Regions from separate parts of the Microbacterium sp. ZXX196 genome, predicted to be linked through region 2. Evidence: predicted binding sites of a transcription regulator. Region 2 holds the regulator's gene; the other holds the start of a gene.
What was found. The regulator LexA, encoded in region 2, represses DNA repair genes until DNA is damaged. The targets are predictions, from matches to a motif close to TCGAACANNTGTTCGA.

Region 1: a site for LexA is predicted at 2,282-2,297, ahead of GJQ66_RS03460 (HNH endonuclease signature motif containing protein). Genes of this name have one in related genera too.

What each region holds. Positions count from the first base shown of each region.
Region 1 covers NZ_WMEE01000003.1:22,417-30,492, reverse strand. Annotated here, with positions in the region: gene GJQ66_RS03465 (hypothetical protein) at 1-265, opposite strand, end outside; gene GJQ66_RS03460 (HNH endonuclease signature motif containing protein) at 782-2,245, opposite strand; gene GJQ66_RS03455 (hypothetical protein) at 2,628-3,137, opposite strand; gene GJQ66_RS03450 (DUF308 domain-containing protein) at 3,374-4,234, opposite strand; gene GJQ66_RS03445 (putative Ig domain-containing protein) at 4,506-7,364, shown strand; gene GJQ66_RS03440 (hypothetical protein) at 7,472-7,711, shown strand; partial or broken gene GJQ66_RS03435 (excalibur calcium-binding domain-containing protein) at 7,732-7,833, opposite strand; gene GJQ66_RS03430 (acyltransferase family protein) at 8,032-8,076, opposite strand, start outside.
Region 2 covers NZ_WMEE01000002.1:240,475-248,550, reverse strand. Annotated here, with positions in the region: gene hisB (imidazoleglycerol-phosphate dehydratase HisB) at 1-70, opposite strand, end outside; gene GJQ66_RS02795 (histidinol-phosphate transaminase) at 81-1,163, opposite strand; gene GJQ66_RS02790 (LysM peptidoglycan-binding domain-containing protein) at 1,190-1,570, opposite strand; gene lexA (transcriptional repressor LexA) at 1,771-2,454, shown strand; gene GJQ66_RS02780 (prolyl oligopeptidase family serine peptidase) at 2,490-4,460, shown strand; gene hflX (GTPase HflX) at 4,802-6,313, opposite strand; gene GJQ66_RS02770 (class I SAM-dependent methyltransferase) at 6,427-7,065, shown strand; gene GJQ66_RS02765 (LysR family transcriptional regulator ArgP) at 7,070-7,960, opposite strand; gene GJQ66_RS02760 (LysE/ArgO family amino acid transporter) at 8,035-8,076, shown strand, end outside.

The sequences.
Region 1 (8,076 bases), on a different contig from region 2:
GGGCGGCCGCGCCCGCGGTGTCTTCCACGCCTGCCGCGAGAATGTACGCCGCGAGGGCGGTCCTGCCACTGGCGTGTGCCGCGCCCGCCGCGCCTGTCGCGTGGCCCTGTGCGGCGAAGGTGGTCGTGCCCGCCGCATCGAGCGCGTGGCCGGGGGCGTCGAGGGCGTGCATGGCGACGAGCCCGAACGCCACGGCGAACACGAGGCCCGCGCACGCCACGAGGCGGCGCAGCGTGCGCGCCCCCGCGGCTGGCATCGAGTTCACGCGATCAGTGTACGGAACGGGCCGCACCGCTCTCTCAGTGGCCGGTGGATCCGCCTCGTGCAAGAGCGTCAGAGGCGTGATCCGCGCCGCGGACATAGCGCGGGGTACGTGAGGTTCACGGTGGGGCGAGGCGCCGGCGGGGCGTGACGGCGCTGCGCCGCTCCCTCGCTTCTCACCACTCGCGCGTCGCCCGGTGGATGGGTGTGCGGCCGGAACCCCGACAGGGCCTCGCCGCTATCAGGAAATTCGCTGCTGCTGCCTTTGTCGCGGTGGAGATCCCCATCGTGGTCGTCATTACCGCGCGGCGTACAGGCCCCGTGCCCATCGACCCCGCGCGGTTCGCGGGCGACACCCGCGCCGCCGTGGCGTCCAGCGGCGCCGTCTCAGTCGCCATTGCTCCGCACGTCGTCGTCGACGCCGTGCGGATGGCGGCGGCCGGCGGGGCGACCGTCGTCGTCGGGGCGGGGCTACCGTGCCGCGTCACTGCTTCCGGCGTCGTTCGACGGATCGCCTCGCCTAGCCGGATGGTGGCGGCTCGCCGTCGCCGTCGCCGTCGCGATTGGGGTGGCGGTGGCCGGTCGCGCTATCGCTATCGCCATCGCCGCCGTCGGGGACGAAGGCGACGCGGCGGGGTGGGGGATCCGCGATGGAGGCGCCCGTCGGCGAGGTCCAGGTGAGGTGGCCGCCCGGGCCCTGGGACACGTGCCATTCGGTGGCGTGCTTGAGCGTGTGATGCCGCTTACAGAGGCAGGCGAGGTTCGTCAGGCTCGTGGGGCCGCCGCGGGCGTGGTCGATCGTATGGTCGATGTCGCAGCGCCTCGCGGGCTGGCGGCACCCGGGAAACCGGCAGTGCTGATCTCGGGCCCGCAGGTAGCGCTGCTGCGCCGCCGTCGGCGTGTAGCGGTCGGTGGCGACCACGGTGCCGGTGACGGGATCCGTCAGGAGCCGGTCCCACCCCGTCGCGCCGCCGGCGAGGCGGCGGGCCGAATCCGGATCCACGAGGCAGGCCCCATCGAGGTCAGCGCTTGTGGAGGTCGCGCCCGTGATCGTCGTGACGGGGATCGTGACCTGCACGTGCGCGCGGATCGCGCCGAGACCGCCCGGGGCCGTGTCGGTCGCGTGGTCGAGGCCGGGCGTGCCGCTGAGCAGCATGTCGAGCGCGAGGTCGGCGCGGGTCTGGGCGAGCGTGCGCTCGTCGGAGATCGGGGCGGGAGGCGGCCCGCCAGGAGAAGCCGTCGGGGCATCGCTGTCCGCGGTGCCCGACGTCGCCTGTGCGGCCCGGCGCTCCCGCGCGCCCTTGGCCTCGCGCGCGGCGCGGGCGGCATCGTCGCGGAGGACCCGGGCCTGGCGGGTGATGCGGTCGAACACCCCGTGGATCTCCGCCGACGGCCCGATGATGCCGAGCATCGATGCGCCCTGGTCGTAGTCGTCCACGAACACGCGCCGGCCCTCGGACGCGTGGGCCCGTTGCTGCGGCGGGGTCAGCGGCGCGAGGCGCTCGGCGGCCTGGCGGGCGTAGGTGCGCGTGGCGTGCGCGGTGGTCTGGCGGGCAACGCCGAGGGTGTCGCCCTCGAACGCGGCGCGCTCCTCCGGATCGGTGAGGCGCACCCCGGCCGACGCGATCGTCTCCGCGTGCTCCGCGTGAATCTCGCCGGCCGCCAGCGCCTTGTGCGTCTCGGGAAAGGACGTGACGAGGAAGTGCGCGGCCCCGAGCTCGTTCTGCACCGCGCGGTCGGTCGCGCGCGTGTGAGCCGCGATGTCGGCCGCCATCGACCGGAGCGGCATCTGCCGCTCCTTCATCGTCGCGCCCGCGAGGCGCTCGGTCTGCGAGCGCGTGATGGCGAACGCCTCAGCCATGAGGGCCGCCCGGGCCCCGCGGATCCGCGCCTCCCGCTCTGAAAGGACAGCGAGGCGCGAGACGATGCGCTCCGCTTGCTCGATCTCGTCGCGCGTTGCGACCGATGCCAGAAGTTCGCTCATTTCTTCCCCACCTCCTCTCGATTCGTGCCTCCAGATTAGAACAGAGGTACGACATTCGGAGAGGGAGAACGCCCGATGGGGAGAACTTTTTGGATTGCGGGCTGTGGACGAGGTTGCGCCGCCGCGGGGTGTCGCGCGTCGGATTGGGATCGCCCGCATCGGTGTCGCGGAGCCGCGCGGCGTCGCCGGAGGAGCCGCGCGAGCGAGGTGCGCAAACGAGGCGGACGAAGGAAGTGCGCGAATCAGGAGCGCGCGAAGGAGGCGCGCGGAAGCGTCGCGGGTAAGTGGCGCAGGGACGAGGCGCCCGAAGGATGTGGGGCTGGCAGCGCGCACGGTTCGTGCAGGCACCGCGCACCCGCCCCGCCCGCGCACCGACCCCCGCCTACTCCCCGCCGTCCGACCCCTCGGGGAGGAACGCCACGTACTCGGGGCACGCCGTCGCGATCGCGTAGGTCATCACGGGTTCCGCAGCGGCGAACGCGAGGTCATTCGACGTGAGATAGCCGTATACGTATCCGATGGCGGTCGACGGATCCGACTCGCCCGCAGCAGCCTGGCGCATTTGGTCGCAGCCCATCGCGACGAGATCGGCGACGAGCACGGAGCTCTCAGGCTCGCACAGCCTCGCGTCGATCGCGCACATGGAGGCGGCCGCGCCATCCGCGAGCGCCGCGGACGCGGACCCCGAGCCCGACGGATCCGCAGGGGCTGCTTCCGACGGATCCGCGCTGCCGGGGTCGGCTGGTTCTGCAGAGGCCGTCCCCGCGGCACCCGACGCGGCCGAACTCGGCCCCGCCGTCGACTCGGGGTTCGTCGTCGCGCCGGCCTCCGAGGCAGCATCGCCCCCGCCCGTGCACCCCGCCAGCGCGAATACCCCGACGGCGAGGAACACGGCCAGCGCCCCATGTGTCCACCCGCCGGCGGCACTCCCGCCGCCGGGGCCCATCGACCTACGGGGCTCGGAGCGCGGTGCGCCGCCGAAGACACTCGACGGTGCGAGCGCGGAGCCCGACGAGCCACCCGAACCCAACGAGCCACCGGTGTGCTGCCTGCCGCCAGAGCCCGACACCCCAACGCCGCCGGGCCCCCTCCGCAGAGCGGGCCCGGCGGCACGGCGTGGGGTGCGCGTCACGGCAGCTCGAAGAACACGGCGTCCGCGAACATGCCGGCCTCGACGCGGAGGAGACCGTCGACCGAATCCGGGACGAGGAAGACGAGCTTGCCCTCGTCGCTGGCCCCGTTGTACATCGACTCCGAGCCGAACTCCGGCTCGACGCCGGCGACGATGTTGTCCCACGTCGAGACGACGTTGCCATCGGCCGTGACGTAGTCGATGTTGACTTCGAACGTCGACCCCTCGTCGTCGCCGAGGTAGGTCGCCTTCGCCTCGGCCATGACGTAGATCTCGCCCTCGCCTGGCGCGTCGTTGTACGGGTTGCCGTCGACAACAATCTGGTTCGCGTCTGGCGTGAAGCTTGTGAACTCGAACGCCCAGCTGTCGTTCTCGAACGTCGCGTCGAACGGGAGCGGGTTCTCGCGTGAGCCCTCGGCCGGCGTCGACTCCGCGTCCTCAGACTCCGAAGACTCCGACTCGGATCCGTCCGTCGACGGATCCGTCACCACGGTGTCGCCCTCGCTGAACGACTCGTCGAACGAGTCGCTGACGATGTTCGCCATCGCGACAACGAAGACGATGACGCCGACGATCGTGCCCACGATCGACAGGCAGATGGCGGTGATCGCCTCCCACTTCGACTTGCCGCGCAGGAACACGGCGACGATCCCGAGGATGAAGCTGATGGGGAGCAGGATCCATCCGACGATGACCGCGCCCGGGATGCACGCGAAGATGAATCCGAGCGCCGCGGCAATGAGCGCGATCAGGCCGAGCACGTTTCGCGCGCGCTTCGGGGCCTGCGGCGCGGGCGCCGGGGCGGCCGGGTGCGTCGGCATGGCCGGCTGCTGGGGTTCGGGCGGGGTGGTGGTCACGATGTGCTCCCTGTGTAAAACGTATGTACGGCCCAATATTTTGCCGTACCCGAGTACTTAAACCCTCACCGGGTACCCGCGCGGCGCGGCGATCGATGTCATTCCGTTATCCATGCGCCGGCATGCACCGCGAGCGGACCCCGGAATGCGCCGCGTTGCCATCCACGACCCACCCCACCCCTATGCCCCCTCCCCATTATCTGATAGAACTTATCCGGATAACTCGAGCGGGCACGCGGCCCCTCGACCGCCGAACGGAGGAACGGATCCGATGACAGCTCGCCGACCCGCGGCCCGCGCGCCGCTCCCACACGCGCTGCGGCTCGCCGCGGCCGCGTGCCTGACCCTCGCCGTCGCGCTCGGCGCCCTCGCGGCCGCCCCACCCGCCGCCGCAACAACAGCAGCAACAACAGCGGAAGCCGACGCTGCCGCCGCCGCGACAGTCGTCCCCGCCCAGCAGATGGAGATCAAGTCGAAGGAGATGACGGACGACCCGACGCAGGCCGACCGCCACCCGACGGCCTCGATGCGCGTGATGAACCCGGGGGACGCGAGCCGGTACGTGCAGATCGTGCTCGGCAACGGCCAGTGCCTCACGGAGCAGTGGACGTATAACAACGCCGGGTCGTGGGGCGACCGGATCCGCGACCAGATCGGCCAGACCTGCTCGGCGGTTAACACGCGCCAGCAGTTCATGATCGCGCCGCTCGCCGACGAGCCGGTGGGCACGAGTGACCCGGCCGCACACCAGTTCCGGATCATCAGCGTGACGAGCGGGAAGTGCTTCTTTAGCCGCGTGAACGGGCTCGAGGGCTACGGGAACATGGAGGCGTGGGATCCGCGGGCCGCGAACAAGCCCGCGCGCGGCTTCATCGAGTGCGGCAAGGACCACTACCTGCGCCCCAACACGACGGGCGTGCCCGACGCGGTGACCGAGTGGATCCACCCCGAGGCGCAGTCGTTCGGCGTGTACAACGACGCGCGCGACTCCACCGGCGTGTGGCAGCACTGGTCGTGGCTCGTCGACCGCTCCTTCGAGCAGGGCGCGTACGACTGCGCGAACGGCAACGGGGCCACGTGCCTCGTGCGCCTGCCCGGAAGCACCGCGTGGCTCTCGCCGAGCGATTCCGCCGTGATGGCGAGCGGCGTGCAGTCGGAGCGCCTGCTGGGGTGCGGATCCTCGACGACGAGCGGATCCCCCACCTGGCACAACGAGGGCGCCGCGGAGACGACGCACACGGTGAGCAGCTCCAGCACGACCAGCCACTCGCGGACGATCACGGACACGCACAAGACCTCGGTCTCCGCCAGCGCCAAGGGTGGCGTGAAGGACGTGTGGGAGGTGGGCGGATCCGTGAGCTACGAGTGGGGCGGATCCACCGCGACCACCGAGAGCGGCTCGGTGACGCAGGAGGTCGAGGACGAGATCTCCGTACCCGGCTACGGCTACTTCATGTACGCGTGGACGGGCACGGTCTACACGCTCGAGGGCGACTGGCGGTTCGGGATCCGCGGCACGGACGACGGATTCATCTCGCACGTCTCCTCGACGTACCCCGCGAGTCTCGGCGGCGAGGCGACGCAGGTGGTCGCGCCGACCGTGACGAAGACGAAGAAGTCGTGCTTCGCGGGCGCGAAGGCGACGAACGACGTGCAGCCGCAGCTCGCGGCCTCCGCCGAGCAGTGCACCGCCGGGACCCCGGAGGCGCCGGCCGCGGCCGTCGGCACGGTCGTCGTCGCCTGCCCGGGGGAGTGGGACATTCCCCCGGTCGTCGACCCGGACGGATCCCGCGAGCCCGTCTGGGGGTACCAGTGGTACTACGTGGACGAGGCCGGGGAGCACATCGACATCCCGGGCGCGACGCGGGCGTCGTTCGTGCTGCAGGAGGAGTCCTTCCTTCCCGCGCACCGTTTCCTCGGCGTGCGGGTGACGGAGCTCGGCGACGCGTACCGGCTCGAGTCGCTGCCGGAGGAGGCCGCCGCGAGCCTCAACCTGCACCCGGCCGCCGCGGCCCTGGCGCCCGCCGCGGCGCCGCGCTACGTGTCCGCCTCGTACGTGAGCGAGCTGCTCAGCACGGAGGTGGGGGCGAGCGTCGACCGCACGCTCGTCGCGGACACCGACGCGGCGGGCACCCCCGCGAGCGGCACGGGCGTCGACCTCGAGATCGTCGCGGGCGCCCTGCCCACGGGGATGCTCCTCGGGCCCGACGGGCGGATCCGCGGCGCCGCGCTCGAGGCGGGCGAGTGCGCCTTCACGGTGCGGAACCTCGCGGGGGCGCGCGAGGAGGTCGACTTCACGCTCGTCGTGCACGGCGACCGGGCCGAGATCGCCGGCGGTTCGCAGGTCGACGGGGTGGTGGGCGAGGCGCTCGCCGCGGACCTCGCGACCACCGTGGTGGACGGCATGGATCTCGTCGTCGTGGACGGCGTCCTGCCCGACGGGCTCGCGCTGGATCCGGCCACCGGCCGTCTCGAGGGCACGCCCACCCACGTCGGAACGAGCGTCGTGACGGTGACGGATCAGGCGGGTCCGTTCGCCGCCACCCACGAGGTGACGATCGTCGTGCGCTCGGCCCCGTCGCAGCTGGCGGCCCTGCCGCCCGCTGCGGCGACGGTCGGCGAGCCGCTCCTCGCCGAGGTCGCGGGATCCGCCGGGGCGGGCGCCGTGTTCGGCACCCTCGCGGAGGAGGCGGACCTCGGCGGCCTCTGGGTCGACGCGGCCACGGGCGCGCTCGCGGGCACGCCGACGCGCGCGGGGGAGTACGCGGTCACCGTGACCGACATCACCCGCCAGGACGCGCCGAGCGAGGTCTACGCCGTGCGCGTGGCGCCCGCGCCCGACGACGACGGATCCGGCGATGCCGACGGCGGAACGGGTGACGCCGACGGCGGGACGGGCGACGCCGACTCCGGCGACGCGGTCGCGGACGGTGGATCCGGGTCCGCCGGCACCGGCGGCGACGCCGCAACGGGCGGATCCGACGGCCCGGGTGAGCCGGCCGCGGTCGACCTCCGCGCGACGGGCGCGGAGCCGTCCGTGACGACGGTGCCGCTCGCGGTGGCGGCCGGCGCGCTGCTCATCGCGGGGCTCGTGGCGCTCCTGATGGCCCGCGCCCGCCGCCGGGCGTAGCGGAACGAGCGGGGCGCGGGCGCACGCCGCCCGCGCCCCGCGGCGTCGTCCCGTCGATCGCGGAGCTCGTCCGCCGCGGCGGCACCCTCGCCCTGCTCGGCTACCCGATGAGCGGATCCGAGGTGTCCTACGGCGACTGGCAGTCGCGCGAGCTCACGGTGATCGGATCCCTCGCCTACACCCAGAGCGACTTCCTCGGCGCGATGCGCGCGATCGCGGACGGCGCGGTCGACGTCGCCCCGCTCATCACGGGCATCATCGGCCTGGACGAGCTCCCCGCCCTCCTCGCCGAGCTGGACGGCGGCGAGACCCGCCCCGCGAAGGTCCTCGTCGCGCCGAACGGGTGATGGCTATACTCGCACCCCACCCCGTCCCCGTCGCGGTCGAGGTGCGAGGCGTAGCCCGGGTCGCCCGTGCGCACCGGGGCCGCGCCCGCCTCGCGCGCGGCCGTGCAGTTCTCGTAGTACACATCCTGCGGGGCGGGTGCCGGATCCTCGACCGCCGGCGCCTCCTCGACGCGCGCGAGTGCCGGGGCCGGTGCACGCGCCGCGATGATCGGCGCAGCGTCGTCCCATGCCGGACGGTCGCGGCGTAGCTAACAACGCTGCTCGCGCATCGTGTTCTGGGGGGCGCCTCCGGGCTCTCACGGCGACAACATCAGCGGGAATTAAGACTCACCTTGCTTCGCCTCAAGATATAGTTCCACCGCCCC
Region 2 (8,076 bases):
GGTCGAGCTCCAGCTCGATCGACGACTCGCTGGTCGTGCGGGTGCGGCGCGCGGTGCGGGCGTTCGTCATGCCGCCCAGTCTATTCGTCGCGGATCGCGGCGAGCGCGTCGAGGAACGCGGTCGTCTCCTCCGCCGTGCCGGCGGACACCCGCAGGTGCCCGGGGATCCCGATGTCGCGCACGAGCACGCCGCGATCGTAGAGCCGGCGCCACGTGTCCTGCGGATCGGTCACGCCCCCGAAGAGGACGAAGTTGCTCCAGCTGGGGTACGGGTCGTACCCCAGGGCGTCGAGCGTCGCCGAGATGCGGTCGCGCTGCTCGACGATGTCGTCGACCATGCGGAGCAACGCGTCGCTGTGCGCGAGCGCCGCGGTGGCCGCGGCCTGCGTCAGCGCGCTCAAGTGGTACGGCAGGCGAACCAGCCGCAGCGCGTCGATCACCGCCGGGTCCGCCGCGAGGTACCCCACCCGCGCGCCGGCGAACGCGAAGGCCTTGCTCATCGTGCGAGACACGACGAGGCGCTCGCGTCCGGGCAGGAGGGTCAGGGCAGAGTCGGCAGAGGCGGGGGCGAACTCGAAGTACGCCTCGTCGACGATGACGATGCCGCGGGCCGCCTCGTACACCGCCTCGATCACGTCGAGGCTCAGGGGGGTGCCCGTGGGGTTGTTCGGCGCACAGAGGAACACGACGTCCGGATCTGCCTCGGCCACCTGGCGCGCCGCGCTCTCGGGGGTGATCTCGAAGCGCGGGCCCCGCTCGCCCGAGACCCACTCGGAGCCGACCCCGCGCACCAGCAGCGAGTACATCGAGTAGGTCGGCGCGAAGCCGAACGCCCGCCGGCCCGGGCCAGCGAAGGCCTGCAGGAGGTGCTGCAGGACCTCGTTCGACCCGTTCGCCGCCCAGATCTGATCCGGGTTCAGCCCGTGGCCGAGATAGCGGGCGAACGCCTCGCGCAGCTCGGTGAACTCGCGGTCGGGATAGCGGTTCAGCCCCGAGATGCTCTTCGCGACGGCGTCGGCGATGTCGTCGGCCACTTCGGGCGGGATCGGGTGCGTGTTCTCGTTGACGTTCAGCGCCACCGGCAGCGGCGCCTGGGGCGCTCCGTAGGGCTTCTGGCCCCGCAGGTCGGGGCGGAGGGGCAGGTCGTCGAGTGTCGCGGTCACCCGCCCATGCTACGACCCGACCGCGCTTAGTCGGCCGTGGAGTAGGCCGCGGGCAGCGCGAGGCGTTGGCCCATCTCGAGCTCGGCGCCCGCGAGGCCGTTGAGCGAGGCAATCTCGTCCACCACGTCGCGCGGATCCGCGCTCGGCGCGACGCGCTCCGCGATCGACCAGAGCGAGTCGCCCGACATCACCGTGACGGTCTCGAACGTGCCGGCCGGCGCCCCGGCGACGCCCGAGCCGAGCGCGGCGCCGCCGCCGAGGACGGCTGCGGCCACGGCCACCACCACGGGCGCCGCGGCCACGGCGGCGAGGACGCGACGCCCCCGGCGCGTGATCCGCAGGCGCGTGCGCGCGGCCCTCTGGCGGCCGGGGATTGCGGCGGGTGCGGTGAGGATGACCGTGCTCATGAGCTGACCTTCTCTCGTAGGTTCGTACCGAATCTATCTTCGAATGTTCGAACGCGTCAAGCCTCTTTTTCGATTCGCCCCGCGCGAATCGCGCGACACACTCGAACAAAGATGCCGAAGATCGCCCCCGTCCGGGTAGCGTCTGTCGTGACACGGATCACCCCACCAGGGACCACCGACATTCCACCGAGGAGCCGCGGATGAGCGCCGACGACAAGCCCCAGAGCGTGACGAGGGTCCGCCGACGCAAGAACCTGAGCGAGAAGCAGCTCGCGATCCTCGAGGTCATCCAGCGCTCGATCCAGTCGAACGGCTACCCCCCGACGATGCGCGAGATCGGGGACGCCGTCGGTCTCAAGTCGCTCTCGAGCGTGACGCATCAGCTCGGGCAGCTCGAGCTCAGCGGATACCTGCGCCGCGACCCGGGGAAGACCCGCGCGATGGAGGTGCTCATCGACCTACCCGGCACGGCGACGGAGAACCCCGTCGACGTGGCCCCGCCCGTCGGCGATGCCGCGATGGTCCCGCTCGTCGGCCAGATCGCCGCGGGGATCCCGATCACGGCCGAGCAGCAGGTCGAGGAGGTCTTCCCGCTGCCCCGGCAGCTCGTGGGCAGCGGCGAGCTGTTCATGCTCAAGGTCTCGGGCGAATCCATGATCGACGCGGCCATTTGCGACGGCGACTGGGTCGTCGTGCGCGCGCAGCACACGGCCGAGAATGGCGAGATCGTCGCGGCCATGCTCGACGGCGAGGCGACCGTCAAGACCTTCCGCCAGCGCGACGGCCACGTGTGGCTTCTGCCCCGCAACTCCGCCTTCGAGCCCATCCTGGGCGACGAGGCCGTCGTCCTCGGGCGCGTCGTCGCCGTGATGCGCGCGGTCTGAGCACCCGGCCGCTCCGCGTGCCATAGCGTGGGGGCATGGCCCACATCGAGGAGCGACCCTACGGATCCTGGCCGTCACCGATTCGACCCGCCGACATGCCGACCGGGTCCCTGCGGCTCGGCCGCGCGCGGTACGTGGGCGACGAGATCTGGTGGGCCGAATCCGTCCCCGCGGAGCGCGGGCGCACGGCCGTGTTTCGTGCGGGGGCCGAGGCACCGGCCCTCGCGGCGCCGTGGAGCGCGCGCTCGCGCGTGCACGAGTACGGTGGCGGCGCGTGGACGCCCCTCGACGGCGACCGGTTCGCGTTCGTCGAGCAGTCCGACCAGCGCGTCTACGTCGCCTCGCCTGACACGGCGCCCATGCCCGTGACGCCGGACGATCCGCGCGCGTGCTTCGGCGACCTCGTCTTCGCGGACGGTGACCTGTGGGGCGTGCGCGAGATCCACGCCCGCGCGCACGAGACGCCGGCGCGCGGCATCGTTCGCATCCCGCTCGACGGCGGCGAGGTCACGAGCGTCGTGGCCGGCAGCGATTTCGTCGCCTTCCCAGCGCCCCGCGCGGGACGCCTCGCGTGGATCGCCTGGGACCACCCCGACATGCCGTGGGACGCGGCCGAGCTCCGGATCGGCGCGATCGGTGCCGACGGCACCGTGGCCGCGTGGACCGTCGCGGCGGGCGGGCGCGCGAGCGCGGGCCACCCCCGCGTCTCGGCCCTGCAACCGGAGTGGACGGGCGACGACGAGCTGGTGTTCCTGCAGGATCCGCCGCTCGCCGTGCCGCTCGCGGACGGCACCCGACCCGCGCGCTGGAACCTGTTCTCCTGCCACGTCTCCGCCGACGGCCGCGCCGCGGATCCGGAACCGATCTTCCCGGCCGACGGAGACACGGGCGGGGCGCTCTGGCAGCTCGGAGCGCGCTGGTTCGCTCCCCTGCCGAACGACCGGATCCTCGCGGTGATGACGAACGGCCGCTCCCAGCTCGCCGTCATCGACCGGGCGACGGGCGAGGTGACCGAGCTCGAGACCCCGCTGACGGGCGACGTGCTCGTCCACGACGCCCGCGGCGGCCGGGTCCTGCTCACGGGCGCGGGCGAGCGCGTGCCGGGCGGCCTCTGGCAGCTCGACATCGACGCGAAGTCGCTCGAGGCGGTCCGCGGGGGCGAGCTCGCCGATGACGCCCTCGCCGCGGTCGCCCGCCCCATGACGTTCGCGGGACCGAACGGGCCCGTACACACGTTTTACTACGCCCCGCATCACCCGGGCTTCCGCGCGCCGCGCGGCGAGCTCCCCCCGGCGCTCGTCCTCGTCCACGGCGGGCCGACCGGCCATGTGACGGGGGATGTCTCGCCCGCGATCGCCTTCTTCACCAGCCGCGGTATCGGCGTGCTCGACGTCAACTACGGCGGGAGCACGGGATACGGTCGCGCCTACCGCGAGCGCCTCGCGGGCGCCTGGGGCATCGCCGACGTCGCCGACGTGCGCGCCGCCGCCGAGGGCCTCGTCGAACGGGGCCTCGCCGACCCGGCCCGCCTCGCGATCAAGGGCGGATCCGCGGGCGGCTGGACGGTCCTGTGCGCCCTGGCCGACACCGACGTGTTCTCCGCGGGCATCAGCCGGTACGGCGTCGCGGACCTCAGGATGCTGCTCGCCGAGACCCACGACTTCGAGGCCCGCTACCTCGATAGCCTCGTCGGGCCGTGGCCGGAGGCCGAAGCGGACTACATCGCGCGGTCGCCGCTCTCGCGGCCCGAGGCGCTCCGCACGCCGCTGCTCATCCTGCAGGGATCCGAGGATCCCGTCGTGCCGCCGTCGCAGTCCGAGGCGCTCCGCGACGCCGTGCGCGCCAACGGCGTCCCCCACGCTTACCTCCTCTTCGAGGGCGAGGGCCACGGCTTCCGCCGCGCCGAGACGATCGAGCGCTGCTTCGCGGCCGAGCTCGCCTTCCTCGGGAGCGCGCTGGGCTTCGCGCCGAGCGGCGTCCCGGCGCTCGCGCTCGACGGCGCCTGAGCGCCATGGGCGAGGCGTGGGTCGGGCCCGTGCGCGTCGCGTGGGGCCCGGCCGACGGGACGCGCGAGAACGCCGCGCGCGAGGGGCAGCTCGCGCGCTGGGAGGCCGCGGCCGCCCGCGCGCCGGGCGGCGTTCGCCGCGGGCCGCGCCGTCGCCTCGAGGATGTCCACGAGCGTGCGCGGATCGGGGGCCGCGGCCGCCCGATCGAAACCGGCGCTCACGCCAGGAGACGAGGTGTCGATCCGTCGGGGCGCGCGTTCGTCATGAGGTCTCCGGGAGGACGCGCCCCGCGGGTCGGGCCGAACGAGGGCATAGCGTACCGCCCCCGTGCAAACGCGCGGCTACGCGGTATACGGCGCGAGGTCGTGCGCGAGGCGCTCCGACACCCGCGCGCGCACGCGCGTGCCCTCGGCCTCGTGGCTCTGCTCCAGGAACTGCCCCGTCTCGTGGATCGCCGAGAGGAGGTCGCCCCGGCTGTAGGGCACGAGGGCCGTCACCTCGACGTCCGGAACGGGGAGCGCGTCCTCAACGACCCGCCGGAGCTCGTCGATGCCCTCGCCCGTGCGCGACGACACGAACACGGCGTCCGGGGCCAGCCCCCGCAGCACGAGGCGCTCGTCCTCACCCACGAGATCCATCTTGTTGAACACGACGATCTCGCGGACGTCGCGCGCGCCCACGTCGGCGAGCACGTCGCGCACCGTCGCGAGCTGCCCGCCCGGATCCGGGTGGCTCCCGTCGACGACGTGCACGACGACGTCGGCCTGCCCGACCTCCTCGAGCGTCGAGCGGAAGGCCTCGACGAGCTGGTGCGGGAGGTTGCGCACGAAACCGACGGTGTCCGCGAGCGTGAACACGCGCCCGTCCGCGGTCTGCGTCCGCCGCACCGTCGCGTCCAGCGTCGCGAACAGGGCGTTCTCGACGAGCACGCCCGCGTGCGTGAGGCGGTTCAGCAGGCTCGACTTGCCCGCGTTCGTGTAGCCCGCGATCGCAACCGACGGGATCGTGTTGCGCGTGCGCTCCTGGCGCTTCGCCTCGCGCGCGGGGGCGAACCCGCGGATCTGGCGGCGCAGGATCGCCATGCGGTTGCGGATCCGTCGGCGATCCAGCTCGATCTTCGTCTCGCCCGGTCCGCGCGAGCCCATGCCCGCGCCGCCCGCGCCGACCTGGCCACCGGCCTGGCGGCTCATCGAGTCTCCCCAGCCGCGCAGGCGCGGCAGGAGGTACTCGAGCTGCGCGAGCTCGACCTGCGCCTTGCCCTCGCGGGTCTTGGCGTGCTGCGCGAAGATGTCGAGGATCACGGCGGTGCGGTCGATCACCTTGACCTTGATGACGTCCTCCAGCGCGCGGCGCTGGCTGGGGGCGAGCTCGGTGTCGGCGATGACCGTGTCGGCGCCGACGCTCTCGACGATGCCCTTGAGCTCATCGGCCTTGCCGCGCCCGATGTAGGTCGCGGGGTCGGGATGCGGCCGGCGCTGCAGCACGCCATCGAGGACGACGGATCCCGCCGTCTCCGCCAGGGCGGCGAGCTCGCGCATGGAGTTCTCGGCGTCCTGGAGGGATCCGGCCGAGTAGACGCCCGCGAGGACGACGTTCTCCATCCGCACCTGGCGGTACTCGACCTCGGTAACGTCCTCGAGCTCCGTGGAGAGCCCGGGCACGCGGCGCAACGCGTGCCGGGCCTGCAGGTCCCACTGCTCGCCGTCGTCGCCGCCCGATGCCGTCGCCTGGTCCTGGATCGCCTCGGCGGATCCGAAGATGCGCGAGGTGTGGCGCGCCTCTTCGCGCGCCAGGATCCGATCGACGGCGTCGTCCTCGGCCAGAGCGTCGTTCGTGTGGGTGGAATCGACCAATGAGTGCCTTTCACAGGGGGCTGATGTAGCCCTCCAGTCTACCGCGCCGGGCGGCGCGCGCGGCGGGAATGCCCATTCCGTGAGCGCCCCCGGCTCCGGTAGAGTCGCCCCCTATGGGGGAACACTACTTCAGTGCAGCACCCTCGAGCCCGGCCGAACTCCGCCGGATGCGCGTCGCCCTCGCCGGCCGCGAAGTCGAGGTCACGACGGCGCGCGGCGTCTTCAGCCCGGAGCGCGTCGACAAGGGCACCGAGGTCCTGCTCCAGAACGCGCCGGCCGCGCCCGCGGGCGGCGACTTCCTCGACCTCGGGTGCGGCTGGGGTCCGGTCGCGCTCTCCCTGGCGCTCGAGTCGCCCCACGCACGTGTCTGGGCGCTCGACGTCAACGAGCGCGCGCTCGATCTCGTGCGGCGAAACGCGCAGGCGCTCGGGCTCGACAACGTGTACCCCGTCACCGCCGACCAGGTGCCCGACGACGTCGTCTTCCGCGCCATCCGGTCCAACCCGCCCATCCGCGTCGGGAAGTCTGTCCTGCACGAGCTCCTTGAAACGTGGATCCCCCGCCTCGATCACCACAGCGACGGGTACTTCGTCGTGCAGCGCAACCTCGGCAGCGACTCGCTGCAGCGCTGGTTGGAACAGACGTTCAGCGACGGCTACTCCACGCGCCGGCACGCGACCGCGAAGGGGTTCCGCGTGCTCAAGGTGCGCCGGCACGGCGACCCTCCCACGGCGCCCGTGGAGACCGCCTGACGCCTCACGCCTCGGGCGCGAGCGCCAGACGCGCGTGGGACGCGACCGACTCGCGGATCGCGCCCAGCACGGGTGCGTCGATGTTCCACTGCTGCCAGTAGAGCGGCTCGGCTAGCTCGGGCGCCCCGAGCTGGCGGAGCGTGCCCCGCGAGAGCGCGGCCTGCGCCTGCTCGGGCGGCAGCATGCCCCACCCCATCCCCAGGCGGACCGCCGCGGCGTAGTCCTCGGACGCGGGCACGTAGTGCCGCGGCGGGACGACCGGATCCACGCCGTGCGCGCGCAGCCAGTCGGACTGGATGTCGTCGGTGCGGTCAAAGTCGATGAGCGGCGCCTCCGCCAGCGCGGCCGCGTCGATGCCCGTCGTGAACCACCGCGCGATGAAGAACGGCGTCGCGACGGCCGCGTACCTCGTCGCGCCGAGCGGCGTGACGGAGCACCCCGCGATCGGCCGGGCCTGCGACGTGATCGCCGCGAGCGCCGACCCCGACTCGAGGAGCGCGGCAGTGCGATCCTCGTCCTCTCGGAGGAGCTCGAACGTCACGTCGTGACGGCCCGCGACCTCCGCCAGGGCGGGAAGGAGCCACGTCGCGAGGGAGTCGGCGTTCACGGCGATCGGCACGTTCATCGTCCCGGGCCGCTCGAGACCCAGGGCAGCCGCGGCCTCGTGCCCCACCACGGCGTACTGCCGCGCGAGCCGCAGGACCGGGGCGCCGGCGTCGGTGACGCGAATCGGCCGCGACCGGATGATCAGGGCGCGGCCCAGCTGCGTCTCGAGCGTGCGCAGCCGCTGGCTCACGGCGGACGGCGAGATCCGCAGCCGGCGCGCCGCCTGCTCGAAGGACCCCTCGTCCACGATCGCGGCGACGGTCTCCGCGAGCTCCGGCGCGATCCACATAAGCGTTCCTTCATCGTCCTACGAACATCCACATCTGCTTTTGATCTTCGCACGAGCGGCCGGACGATGGGGGCATGCTCACCGCCCTGCTCGCCGGCCTCGCGCTGTGCCTCTCG